3 regions of the Streptomyces sp. NBC_00400 genome follow, and region 1 is predicted to be linked to each of the others. Evidence: riboswitches for the same ligand, from Rfam matches in the RefSeq annotation. Region 1 holds a riboswitch; each other region holds the start of a gene.
The links. Region 1 has a riboswitch for glycine ahead of OHS81_RS34560 (hypothetical protein). Riboswitches for the same ligand answer to the same signal wherever they lie in the genome.
Positions count from the first base shown of each region.

Region 2: it holds a riboswitch for glycine, as region 1 does, so the genes downstream of both, gcvT (glycine cleavage system aminomethyltransferase GcvT) here and OHS81_RS34560 (hypothetical protein) in region 1, are expected to answer to the same signal.
Region 3: it holds a riboswitch for glycine, as region 1 does, so the genes downstream of both, gcvP (aminomethyl-transferring glycine dehydrogenase) here and OHS81_RS34560 (hypothetical protein) in region 1, are expected to answer to the same signal.

Region 1 covers NZ_CP107940.1:7,882,264-7,886,068, forward strand. Annotated here, with positions in the region: gene OHS81_RS34550 (sigma-70 family RNA polymerase sigma factor) at 252-872, shown strand; gene OHS81_RS34555 (SigB/SigF/SigG family RNA polymerase sigma factor) at 1,127-2,005, shown strand; glycine riboswitch at 2,191-2,285, shown strand; glycine riboswitch at 2,286-2,377, shown strand; gene OHS81_RS34560 (hypothetical protein) at 2,434-2,853, shown strand; gene OHS81_RS34565 (hypothetical protein) at 2,902-3,468, shown strand; gene OHS81_RS34570 (FAD-dependent oxidoreductase) at 3,631-3,805, shown strand, end outside.
Region 2 covers NZ_CP107940.1:2,382,607-2,386,411, forward strand. Annotated here, with positions in the region: gene OHS81_RS10360 (enhanced serine sensitivity protein SseB) at 1-640, opposite strand, end outside; gene OHS81_RS10365 (AAA family ATPase) at 746-1,408, opposite strand; glycine riboswitch at 1,730-1,825, shown strand; gene gcvT (glycine cleavage system aminomethyltransferase GcvT) at 1,977-3,107, shown strand; gene gcvH (glycine cleavage system protein GcvH) at 3,233-3,610, shown strand; gene glyA (serine hydroxymethyltransferase) at 3,705-3,805, shown strand, end outside.
Region 3 covers NZ_CP107940.1:7,368,789-7,372,593, forward strand. Annotated here, with positions in the region: gene OHS81_RS32345 (DNA polymerase IV) at 1-924, shown strand, start outside; gene OHS81_RS32350 (PRC-barrel domain-containing protein) at 828-1,217, opposite strand; glycine riboswitch at 1,332-1,429, shown strand; glycine riboswitch at 1,430-1,556, shown strand; gene gcvP (aminomethyl-transferring glycine dehydrogenase) at 1,617-3,805, shown strand, end outside.

The DNA.
Region 1 (3,805 bases):
TTGCATCGGTGGCGGGCGGAGTACCGGCGTGTCCACGCGGCTGCCGCTCTCGTACCTCCGGGTACCTCGGTGAGCGCCGCCGGACCACACGCCGGCCCCTTGCCCCGCGGCCCTCCGGCCTGCCCGTAGCGCCCGTCGACCGTCGCCCCTGGACGGTGTCACCGGCCGTCGCACGGGTTCCCGGAATGCCGCTCACCGACGAGGCCGTGCCATGCCTTGGTACGCCCCGCACCTCCGAAGGACGTGTGGCGATGATTCCTGCCCTTTTCGATCCGGCCGGCGGCAAGCGGACCGTCGCGGACGACGAGCAGTTGACCGCCCTTGCACTGGCCGCCCGGAAGGGCGACCCCGAGGCCGTCGAGCGTTTCATACGTGCCTCCCACCGCCATGTGTGGCGCTTCGTGGCCCACTTGAGCGGCGAGACGAACAGCGCCGACGACCTCGCCCAGGAGACGTTTCTCCGTGCCCTCACCGGTCTGCCGAGATTCGCCGGCCGCTCCTGTGCCCGTACCTGGCTGCTGTCGATCGCCCGCCGGGTGGTGATCGACCGCTACCGGTCTGCCGCCGCCCGTCCGCGCATCGCCGATGTCGACGACTGGCAGGCGGTCGCGGAACGCCGCCAGCCCAGCGGACTGCCGGGCTTCGACGACGGTCTGGCACTGACCGAGCTGCTGGAGGCGCTGGACGGCGAACGGCGCGAGGCATTCGTGCTCACCCAGTTGGTCGGAATGCCGTACGCGGACGCGGCGGCGATCGTGGGCTGTCCCATCGGCACGGTCCGCTCCCGGGTGGCCCGTGCCCGCGCCGACCTCACCGGCTGGCTGAGGTCCGCCGAGCGGTGCGCACGACGCCCTCAGGCGGTTGCGGCGTGACCCATCCCGGTTCCGGGTGATCACTGTGTTGCCGGTGCGCCGCCCCGTACGGCGGATGGCGCCCCTCCCGGGGTGGCGTACCGGCAGTTCCCGAAGATTCATGGACCGCAGCCGTTCGCTATGTGCCCGGCTCCGGAGCCCCCTCCATAGTTTCCCCACGGAAATAGTTGCCGCATGGCAGTTTTACGTGCGGTCATCGGGTAGGTGAGGGCGTGACGGCATGACGGGGAGATCAGGGAGGAGTAGCCATGGCAATGGCAGCGGCGCAGGCCCACATCTCGGTGAAGCGCTCGGACAGGGGCGCCGCATGTGAGGCTGCTCGGTCGGCTGTGCCGCAGGTGGAGGAGGCCCAGCGCGTTGCCCCGCAGGATGCGCGTCGCCTGTCGAAGCTGTTCTTCGAGCAGCTGTCGGACCTGGAGGAAGGCACCCCGGAGTACCAGTACGCGCGCAACACGCTCATCGAGATGAACCTGTCGCTGGTGCGCTATGTAGCGCGCCGATTCCGCAGCCGCGGGCAGGAGATGGAAGACATCATGCAGGTCGGGACGATCGGTCTGATCAAGGCCATCGACCGCTTCGATGTGTCGCGCGAGAACGAGTTCACCACCTTCGCCATCCCCTACATCACCGGCGAGATCAAGCGGTTCTTCCGTGACACGACCTGGTCCGTGCATGTCCCGCGGCGTCTGCAGGAGTTGCGTGTGGACCTTGCCCGCGCTCGCGAAGAGCTCGAAGGGCGTGGCAATCCCGAGCCGTCCGTCGCCGACTTCGCGGTTCACCTGGGGCTCGGGGAGGAGGAGGTCATCGAGGGGCTGGTCGCCTGCAACGGTTACGACGCAGGCTCCCTCGACCGGCCCATCGAAGCGGGTGGCAGCAAGCAGCAGACCGGCCTCGTCGCCGACCTGATAGGCAACGAAGACCCCGCTCTCGCACTGGCCGAGGACCTTCAGGCCCTCAAGCCGCACCTCGCCCAGCTGGACGAGCGTGCGCGCACTCTCCTCGAACTGCGCTTCGGCTCGGAGATGACACAGACCGAGATCGGCGAGGAAATGGGCCTGTCCCAGATGCACGTCTCCCGTCTCCTCACCCGCACATACGCCACCCTGCGCGAAAGCCTCCTCGCCGAGGCATAGCCAAGGACTTGCTTGCACGGTATGCGGACAGCGGCGTCCCCGCCAGCGTACAAAGTGCCATTTCTCCAGGTCAGGGCCGCGTCGTGCGGGCGAGTGCACGGCGACGGGCCCGCTGCGGACAGCTCTTGACGGCGGCGTGCCGATCACCGCACGGTGCGGCGAACCACAACAGAAAAGACCACCGACGATTCTGCGCGGGAGAGCCCACACCCCAGTGGCGTGGCGCCGAAGGAGCAAATCCTCCCCGGAAACTCTCAGGCCTCGTTACCGCGCAGTGGAGGTGGACTCTGGAAAGCAGGCGCTGATGCGCCTCGCCCACGGTGCAAGCCGCGCTCGTCGCGGTGAAGCTCTCAGGCCCATGACAGAGGGGGAGGCTCACTCGATCGCGTGCCCCGTCCGACGGTGCGCGCCAGGCCCGAGGAGTCTCCATGGTGCACCCTGACTCGCACCCCGACACCCCGTCCCACCGGTCACTCGCCGCACGGGAGCGGACCGCGCCCTTCTCCGTACGCCACATCGGACCGGGCGCCGAAGAGCTGTCCACGACGCTCTCCCACCTCGGCTTCGGTTCCCGGCTCGCACTGATCGACGCCGCGGTGCCCGGCCCACGGCGCGACCGCCGCGGGCTGCGGCCGCCCGCCCCGGCGTCCGAGGCCCGGACCGAAGCCGAGCTGCGCGCCCGTCTCCACCTGCACAAGACGCTCTGCACACCGCACGGCGGGGGAGGGCCCGGCGTCGGCCCCGTGGCCGTGTATGAGCACTTGGTGCCGCATCCGCCCTCACACCCGATCCACCCGGACCCCGCCCAAGCGAGGGCGGAGGCCGGAATGCGGCGGTCTACCCCCTGACGACGGCCGGCCGCAACAAGTACCGGCCTCCGGACCGCCGGGCCGACGGTGCACGCGGCGACCGCCATCCCGTCTGCTCCTGCTCGACGATCGACGCCTACGAGAGCTGAACGCCGCGCAGGTCAGCGGTGCTTCGGCCGGCGGCGCGCCGCTCGCTTCGCCACAGCACCCTGCGCCCTGCCCTTCCCTGCCCACGGGCCCGCACCGCTCGTTCCGCACCGGCTGACCCCGCCCCGGCTCCACCTTCCCTCCTCCCCTCCTCCGCGGAGGGGCGGGCTGCCGGGGCAGCTCCTCGCGGCGCAGGCGGTCGCCCTTCGCGGGGCCACGTCGTCGGCGTTCCGGGACCGGCAGGAACGCGCGCTCCGCGGTGCCCGGATCCTCGCCGGGCGGCTCCTCGCCGATGACGTGGCCGAGACCGGTGCCCGGGTGGTCACCGGCTCGACCGAGACGCCGCTCGTGCTCATCGATCTCGCGCATTCCGTGCTGGACGCCGGACGGGCCGGGGAGCGTCTTCGTTCGCTCGGCATCAGGCCGAACACCGCGGGGGAGCACGGCCTTTTCCTCGGCACCACGGCACTGGCCGGCCGCGGATTTGATGACGCCTCCTTCCGCTAGCTCGCCGACGTGATCGCCCGAGCGCTCCTGCACCCACCTCACGTCGCCGAAGTGGCCGAACTCGACGATCGAGTAGCCCGCTTGACGACACGTCATCCCATAGCCGCCTGCGTAGAAGCCCCTCAAGCCCACCAAGCCCACCAGGAAGAGGAGTAACCCCCCATGAGTCAGCACCAGTTCGACGTTCTCGTCATCGGCGGCGGCCCCGGCGGCTACGTCGCCGCCATCCGCGGCGCCCAGCTCGGCCGTTCGGTCGTCCTCGTCGACAAGGAGCGTCCTGGCGGCGTCTGTCTCAACTGGGGCTGCATTCCGACGAAGGCCATGCTGCGCTCGGCGG
Region 2 (3,805 bases), 5.5 Mb from region 1:
CGGTGCCGTCGTGCAGTGCCGCGGCGTCCGCAGCGATCTGCACACCGACGAACAGCGCGGGCGTGTCGCCCTCGACACTTGCCAGGGCACGCCGGGCAGTGAGGACAATTCCGGCGCCGGAGAACTCCAGTCCGGCGGCGGCCAGGAAGTCCACCGGTTCGTCCTGCCAGTCCGGCTCGAAGAGCCGCACCCGGCCGCCGCTGGGCAGACCGGCCGCCTCGTGATGCCCCTCCCGGCACAATTCGGCCACCGCGGGAGGCGGCAGCGGGACGCCGACCGCACCGTCCGGGTTGACCGCGATACCGATGCGCGGGGGCAGCCCGCGGGCGAACTCCCGGGCCGGGGCGACGGTGAAGGACATATGCGCGCCGACCACCCGCAAGAACTCCTGCTCGGAGCTGTAGACCGGGACATAGGCCGCACCGTCGAGCTCGACGGTGGGCAGATCGAGGCCGCGGGTACCGGGACCCGCGCTCTCCGGTCCGCCGCCGTTGGGCAGCGGCACCCAGACCCTGCTGCGGCCCAGTACCTCGACGATCCGGCCACCGGCGCCCGGGTGTCCGACCGAGGCGGCCAGCACCTCTTCGAGCTCGTTCGCCGGCCACGCCAGCTGCGGTATCCCCTGCTCCGGAAATGTCATGTGCACCCACCCGTTCCAAACCGCGCCATCTGGCCAAAGACCCTAGACGAGAAGGCGTACGGAGGGACCCCCGGGGCACGGTGCCCGTGCGCCCGGTCGCCGCTGTCAGTCGAAGCCGACGGTCTCCAGGGTGCTCGCCGCCCGCCGGTCGAGCAGGACGGCCGAGGCGCAGCCCTTCGGCAGCCGGGCCGACTCCGCCGCGCCGACCAGCCGGCCCACCGCCCCGCGGTGCCGCGCGAAGGCGTACCCCGACACCCCGCGTCCCCGCGACTCCTGGCCGGACAGTGCCACCTCGGGCGGCACATCGAGCAGCACCAGATGCAGCCCGCGTCCGCCGCGCACCGCCGAACGCGCGAGCCAGCCGCGCACCCACGCCAGGGTGCCGCAGTCGTGCACCACCACACTGCCCCCCGAGCGCAGCGCACGGCCCAGCGTCAGGTAGTGGGCGGCCCGGACCAGCGGACGGTAGAGGGCGTACGGCAGCCGGCGCAGCCGGCCGCGCTCCCAGCGCTCGCGGACGTCCTGCGAATCGATGCGGTGCACCACGGCGCCGTGGGCGTCCAGCGGCGGTACGACCCGGTGCATCAGGGTGCTCTTGCCGCTGCCCGGGAGACCGGAGACCACCACCAGGTCACCGGCCGGGAACCGCAGCTCGGCGGCGCCCCTCGCCCGTCCGCGGCCCCGGAGGTCCACGATTTCGGCGCCGCGCCCCGGCCGGACGACGGGCCGCGGCGGCCGGCCGGCCCGGGACCCGGCGGCGGGCGGCACCGCGGGCGAGGTGGCGGACGGCACCACAGGCGCGGTGGCCCCGGGCGCGGCGGCCGGAGGCACGACGCCTGAAGTGGCCCCGAATGCCGCTTCGCTGTGCACGCGATCGTCCTCCCCGTCCGGTTCTGTTCCGGTTCGAGTCCGTCCCTACCCGCAGAGTGTCAAGAAAAGGTAATGCCCATCAAGGTTATTGTCCGATCTGCCCACGTCACGGGCGGGGCGACGGTGGGGGCTCCTCTATCGGGCGATCCCGTGCAATGATGTGGCCGCCACGTGCACATCTCGTCTCACCCGTGCACCGCCAACTCCATACCGGCCGTTTGAACCCGCGCGGGAGAGTCCCCGGCCGCCATGGCGGGGCGCCGAAGGAGCAAGTCCTCCCTTGAATCTCTCAGGCCCCTATACCGCGCAGGCGAGGCAGATCTGAAAAGCGAGCCGCAGCCCGGCCCACGGGGCGGCTCCACCCAAGGTGCAAACCGGGTCCGTTCGCGGGATCCCGGTGAACCTCTCAGGTTCCGATGACAGATGGGGAGAACGTCTTGTCACCCCTGCCTGGGAGCCCGGAACCATGACTGATGCCCCCCGCCGTACTGCGCTGGACGCCACCCATCGTGCGCTCGGCGCCACCATGACCGACTTCGCCGGCTGGGACATGCCGCTGCGCTACAGCAGCGAGCGTGACGAACATGTCGCCGTCCGTACCCGCGCCGGCCTGTTCGACCTCTCCCACATGGGCGAGATCACCGTCACCGGCCCGCAGGCCGCCGACCTCCTCGACTACGCGCTGGTGGGCAACATCGGCGGGGTCAAGACCGGCCGCGCCCGCTACACCATGATCTGCGAGGCCGGGGGCGGCATCCTCGACGACCTGATCGTCTACCGCCTGGCCGACCAGGAGTACATGGTCGTCGCCAACGCCTCCAACGCCCAGGTGGTGCTGGATGCGCTGACCGCGCGGGCGGGCGGCTTCGACGCCGCGATCCGCGACGACCGGGACGCCTACGCGCTGCTCGCGGTGCAGGGTCCGCAGTCGCCCGGGATCCTCAAGAAGGTCACCGACGCCGACCTGGACGGCCTGAAGTATTACGCGGGCCTGCCCGGCACCGTCGCCGGCGTGGAGGCACTGATCGCCCGTACCGGCTACACCGGCGAGGACGGCTTCGAGCTGTTCGTCCGGCCGGCCGACGCGGTCGCCCTCTGGGAGGCGCTGACCGAGGCCGGCAAGGACGCCGGTCTGGTGCCGTGCGGCCTGTCCTGCCGGGACACCCTGCGCCTGGAGGCGGGCATGCCGCTGTACGGGCACGAGCTGACGACCTCGACCACCCCGTTCGACGCGGGCCTGGGCCGGGTCGTGAAGTTCGAGAAGACGACCAACGACGGCGACTTCGTCGGCCGCAGTGCACTGGCGGAGGCCGCCGAGCGCGCCGAGACGAACCCGCCGCGCAAGCTGGTCGGCCTGACCGCCACGGGCCGCCGGGTCCCGCGCGCCGGCTACCCGGTCGTCGCGGCCGACGGCACGGTCATCGGTGAGGTCACCTCCGGGGCCCCCTCTCCCACCCTCGGCAAGCCGGTCGCCATCGCCTACGTCGACGCCGCCTACGCCACACCGGGCACCGAGGGTGTGTGCGTGGACATCCGTGGAAGCCATGAGCCGTACGAGGTCACCGCTCTGCCCTTCTACAAGCGGCAGAAGCAGTAGCTCACCCGCGGCGGACCCGGCAGCGGTGCGCACCCGTGCGTTTCACTGTGCAAGACCCTCCCCCTCGGCGTCACCAGGGGCGACCCCCTTCACGACCACACCCTCGCGTACAGGAGAATCGAGCCATGAGCAACCCCCAGCAGCTGCGCTACAGCAAGGAGCACGAGTGGCTGTCGGGCGCCGAGGAAGGCGTCTCGACGGTCGGCATCACCGAGCACGCGGCCAACGCGCTCGGCGACGTCGTCTACGTGCAGCTTCCCGAGGTCGGTGCCACGGTCGCGGCGGGCGAGACCTGCGGCGAGCTGGAGTCGACCAAGTCGGTCAGCGATCTCTACTCGCCCGTCGACGGTGAGATCACCGAGATCAACGAGGATGTCGTCAACGACCCCTCGCTGGTGAACACCGCCCCGTTCGAGGGCGGTTGGCTGTTCAAGGTGAAGATCAGCGGTGAGCCGGGCGACCTGCTCTCGGCCGACGAGTACGCCGCCTTCATCCAGAGCTGAGCCACCCGGCTCCCTCCGCCACCGCCCCCGCGGAAGCTCCCCAGGGCTCCGTCCGGGGGACCCCCTCGCGCCCCTGACTCCCCCAGGAAGACTCATGTCGCTTCTGAACAGCTCCCTCCACGAGGTCGACCCCGATGTCGCCGCCGCCGTCGACGCCGAACTCCACCGCCAGCAGTCCACCCTCGAAATGATCGC
Region 3 (3,805 bases), 510 kb from region 1:
GTGCGGACACTGCCCGGGGTGGGGCCCGCGACGGCCGAGACGCTGCGCCGGGCCGGGATCCACACCGTCGCGGAGACCGCGGAGGCCGGGGAGGCCGAGCTGGTGCGGCTGCTGGGCAAGGCGCACGGTGCCGGGCTGTATGCGATGGCGCTGGGCCGGGACGACCGGCCGGTGGTGGCCGAGCGGGACGCGAAGTCCATCTCGGTCGAGGACACCTTCGAGGTCGATCTGACCGACCGGACGCGGGTACGGAGCGAGGTGCTGCGGCTGGCGGACCGCTGTGTGGAGCGGCTGCGGTCCGCCGGGCGCTCCGGGCGGACGGTGGTCATCAAGGTGCGCAACTACGACTTCTCGACCCTGACCCGCTCCGAGACGCTCCGTGGGCCCACCGACGACCCCGCGGTGATACGGGAGGCCGCCGTGCGGCTGCTGGAGATGGTGGACACCACCGGCGGGGTCCGGCTGCTGGGCGTAGGGGTCAGCGGCCTGGCCGACTTCACACAGGAGGATCTGTTCGCCCAGTTCGCGACGGAGCGCGAGGCGAAGGAGGCGGAGAAGGCCGCGAGAGCGGCGGCGGAGCTGTCCGGTGGCGCGGCGGCGGCTCGGGAGGCCGAGGAGGAGCGGCCTCGGCGCTGGCATCCCGGACTGGACGTGGTGCACGACGAGTACGGCGCGGGCTGGGTGCAGGGGAGCGGGGTGGGGAGGGTGACCGTGCGCTTCGAAACGCCGTGGTCCGCACCGGGGAGGGTGCGGACCTTTGCTGTGGAGGATCCGGCGCTGCGGCCGGGGGAGCCCCTGCCGCTGGTGGGCGGGGGACCGGCGGACGGTCAGTCGTCCGAGCCGGCGATCCTGCCGAAGTCCTTGTCACCGGAGCCGGGCGAGGACACCGGGTCGGATGTCGGGGAGGAGATATCCAGTCGGTAGTGGTGATAGAGCTGAAGTTCCTGCTCAGGGGAGAGATGGCGGCCGACGCCGAAGTCCGGCGCGTCCTTGATCAGCTTGCGGTCGTAAGGAATGTGCAGGCCCTCACCGACCATCTTGCTGGGTTCGAGGGGGACGAACGCGTCCCGGCTGAAGAGTCCGGTGCGCACGGCCGCCCACTCCGGTTCCCCCGTCGCGTCGTCGAGATACACCTCGTCGATCGTGCCTATTTTGGCGCCGTTACGGTCGAACGCTTTGCGGCCGATCAGGCTCCGGGGATCGATATCGGTTTGCACGGTCCCTCCAATTGGTCGCAACTGCCCTCTGACAACAACCAAACGGCACATTTCATGCCCTGGCCACTCGAAGGATCCTTCGAGTGCCGCGCTGGTAGGCTGGCCAATGGCCGCAGACCCCGTGCGGGAGAGTCCTTTGCCGTTCGCGGCGAGGGCGCCGAAGGAGCAAATCCTCCCCGGAATCTCTCAGGCACACGTACCGCGTGGGCGAGGTCACTCTGGAAAGCAGGGCGGGCCGCGGAAGGCACACCTCCGGGACCCCTCCTCACCGACGGTGAAAGCCGGGCCGCTTCGCGCGGGCCGGTGAAGCTCTCAGGTTGAGATGACAGAGGGGGAGGCCGTCCGGGCACCCGCGCCGTGGTGCCCCTCGTAGGTCGCACGACCAGGAGGCCCCCGCAGATGACCACCAATCGCATCTCCTTGACCGAGCTGGAAAGCGGCACTCCCTTCGAGCACCGGCACATCGGTCCCGACCACGAGGCGCAGGCCAAGATGCTCGCGCACATCGGGTTCGGATCGCTGGACGAGCTCACCGCCACCGCCGTGCCCGATGTCATCAAGAGTGCCGAGGCGCTCGGCCTGCCGCAGGCCCGTACCGAGGCCGAGGTGCTGCAGGAGCTGCACGGCCTCGCGGACCGCAACCAGGTGCTGGCGTCCATGATCGGACTCGGCTACTACGGCACGTTCACCCCGCCGGTGATCCTGCGCAATGTCATGGAGAACCCGGCCTGGTACACGGCCTACACGCCCTACCAGCCGGAGATCTCGCAGGGCCGCCTCGAGGCGCTGCTCAACTTCCAGACGATGGTCGCCGACCTGACCGGTCTGCCCACCTCCGGCTCCTCGCTGCTGGACGAGGGCACCGCGGCCGCCGAGGCGATGGCGCTCTCCCGCCGGGTCGGCAAGGTCAAGCAGGGCGTCTTCCTGGTCGACGCCGACTGTCTGCCGCAGACCATCGCCGTGATCGAGACCCGTGCGGAGCCCACCGGCGTCGAGGTCGTGGTCGCCGACCTGTCCGACGGCATCCCGGCCGGGATCGCCGAGCGCGGGGTGTTCGGTGTGCTGCTGCAGTACCCCGGCGCCTCCGGTGCGGTCCGCGACCCGCGCGCCGTCATCGAGCAGGCCCACGAGCTGGGCGCGGTCGTCACCGTCGCCGCCGATCTGCTCGCCCTGACGCTGCTGACCTCGCCCGGCGAGCTCGGCGCGGACATCGCCGTCGGCACCACCCAGCGCTTCGGCGTCCCGATGGGCTTCGGCGGACCGCACGCCGGCTTCATGGCCGTCCGCGACCAGTTCGCCCGCAGCCTGCCCGGCCGCCTGGTGGGCGTCTCCGTCGACGCCGACGGCAACAAGGCCTACCGCCTCGCACTGCAGACGCGCGAGCAGCACATCCGCCGGGAGAAGGCCACCAGCAACATCTGCACCGCGCAGGTGCTGCTCGCCGTCATGGCCGGCATGTACGCGGTCTACCACGGCCCCGAGGGTCTGCGGACGATCGCCCGGCGCACCCACCGCTACGCCGCGGTCCTCGCCGAGGGCCTGCGGGCCGGCGGGGTGGAGATCGTGCACGGCGCGTACTTCGACACGCTGACCGCGCGGGTGCCCGGCCGGGCCGCCGAGGTCGTGGCTGCCGCTCGCGAGGCCGGCGTCAACCTCCGGCAGGTCGACGCCGACCTCGTCGGCATCGCGTGCGACGAGACCACCGGGCGCGCGCAGCTGGCCGGCGTCTGGGGCGCCTTCGGGGTGCACGGCGACGTCGAGCAGCTGGACGCGGCCGCCGCCGAGGCGCTGCCGCAGGACCTGCTGCGCGGCGACGACTACCTCGCCCACCCGGTCTTCCACCAGTACCGCTCCGAGACCGCGATGCTGCGCTACCTGCGCACCCTCGCGGACAAGGACTACGCACTGGACCGCGGCATGATCCCGCTCGGCTCCTGCACCATGAAGCTGAACGCGACCACCGAGATGGAGCCGGTCACCTGGCCCGCCTTCGGGCAGCTGCACCCGTTCGCGCCGGCCGCCCAGGCGCAGGGCTACCTCACCCTGATCCAGGAGCTGGAGGAGCGGCTGGCCACCGTCACCGGCTATGACAAGGTCTCCATCCAGCCCAACGCCGGATCGCAGGGCGAGCTGGCCGGTCTGCTGGCGGTGCGTGCCTACCACCGCGCCAACGGTGACGAGCAGCGCACGGTCTGCCTGATCCCGTCCTCCGCGCACGGCACCAACGCCGCCAGCGCGGTGATGGCCGGGATGAAGGTCGTCGTCGTCAAGACCGGTGAGGACGGCGAGGTCGACGCCGACGATCTCCATGCCAAGATCGAGAAGCACCGTGACGAGCTCGCGGTCCTGATGGTCACCTACCCCTCCACCCACGGCGTGTTCGAGGAGCACATCACCCAGATCTGCGCCACGGTGCACGAGGCGGGCGGCCAGGTCTACGTCGACGGCGCCAACCTCAATGCGCTGGTCGGCCTCGCCGAGCCCGGCAAGTTCGGCGGCGATGTTTCGCACCTCAACCTGCACAAGACGTTCTGCATCCCGCACGGCGGCGGTGGCCCGGGCGTCGGCCCGGTCGGCGTACGCGCCCA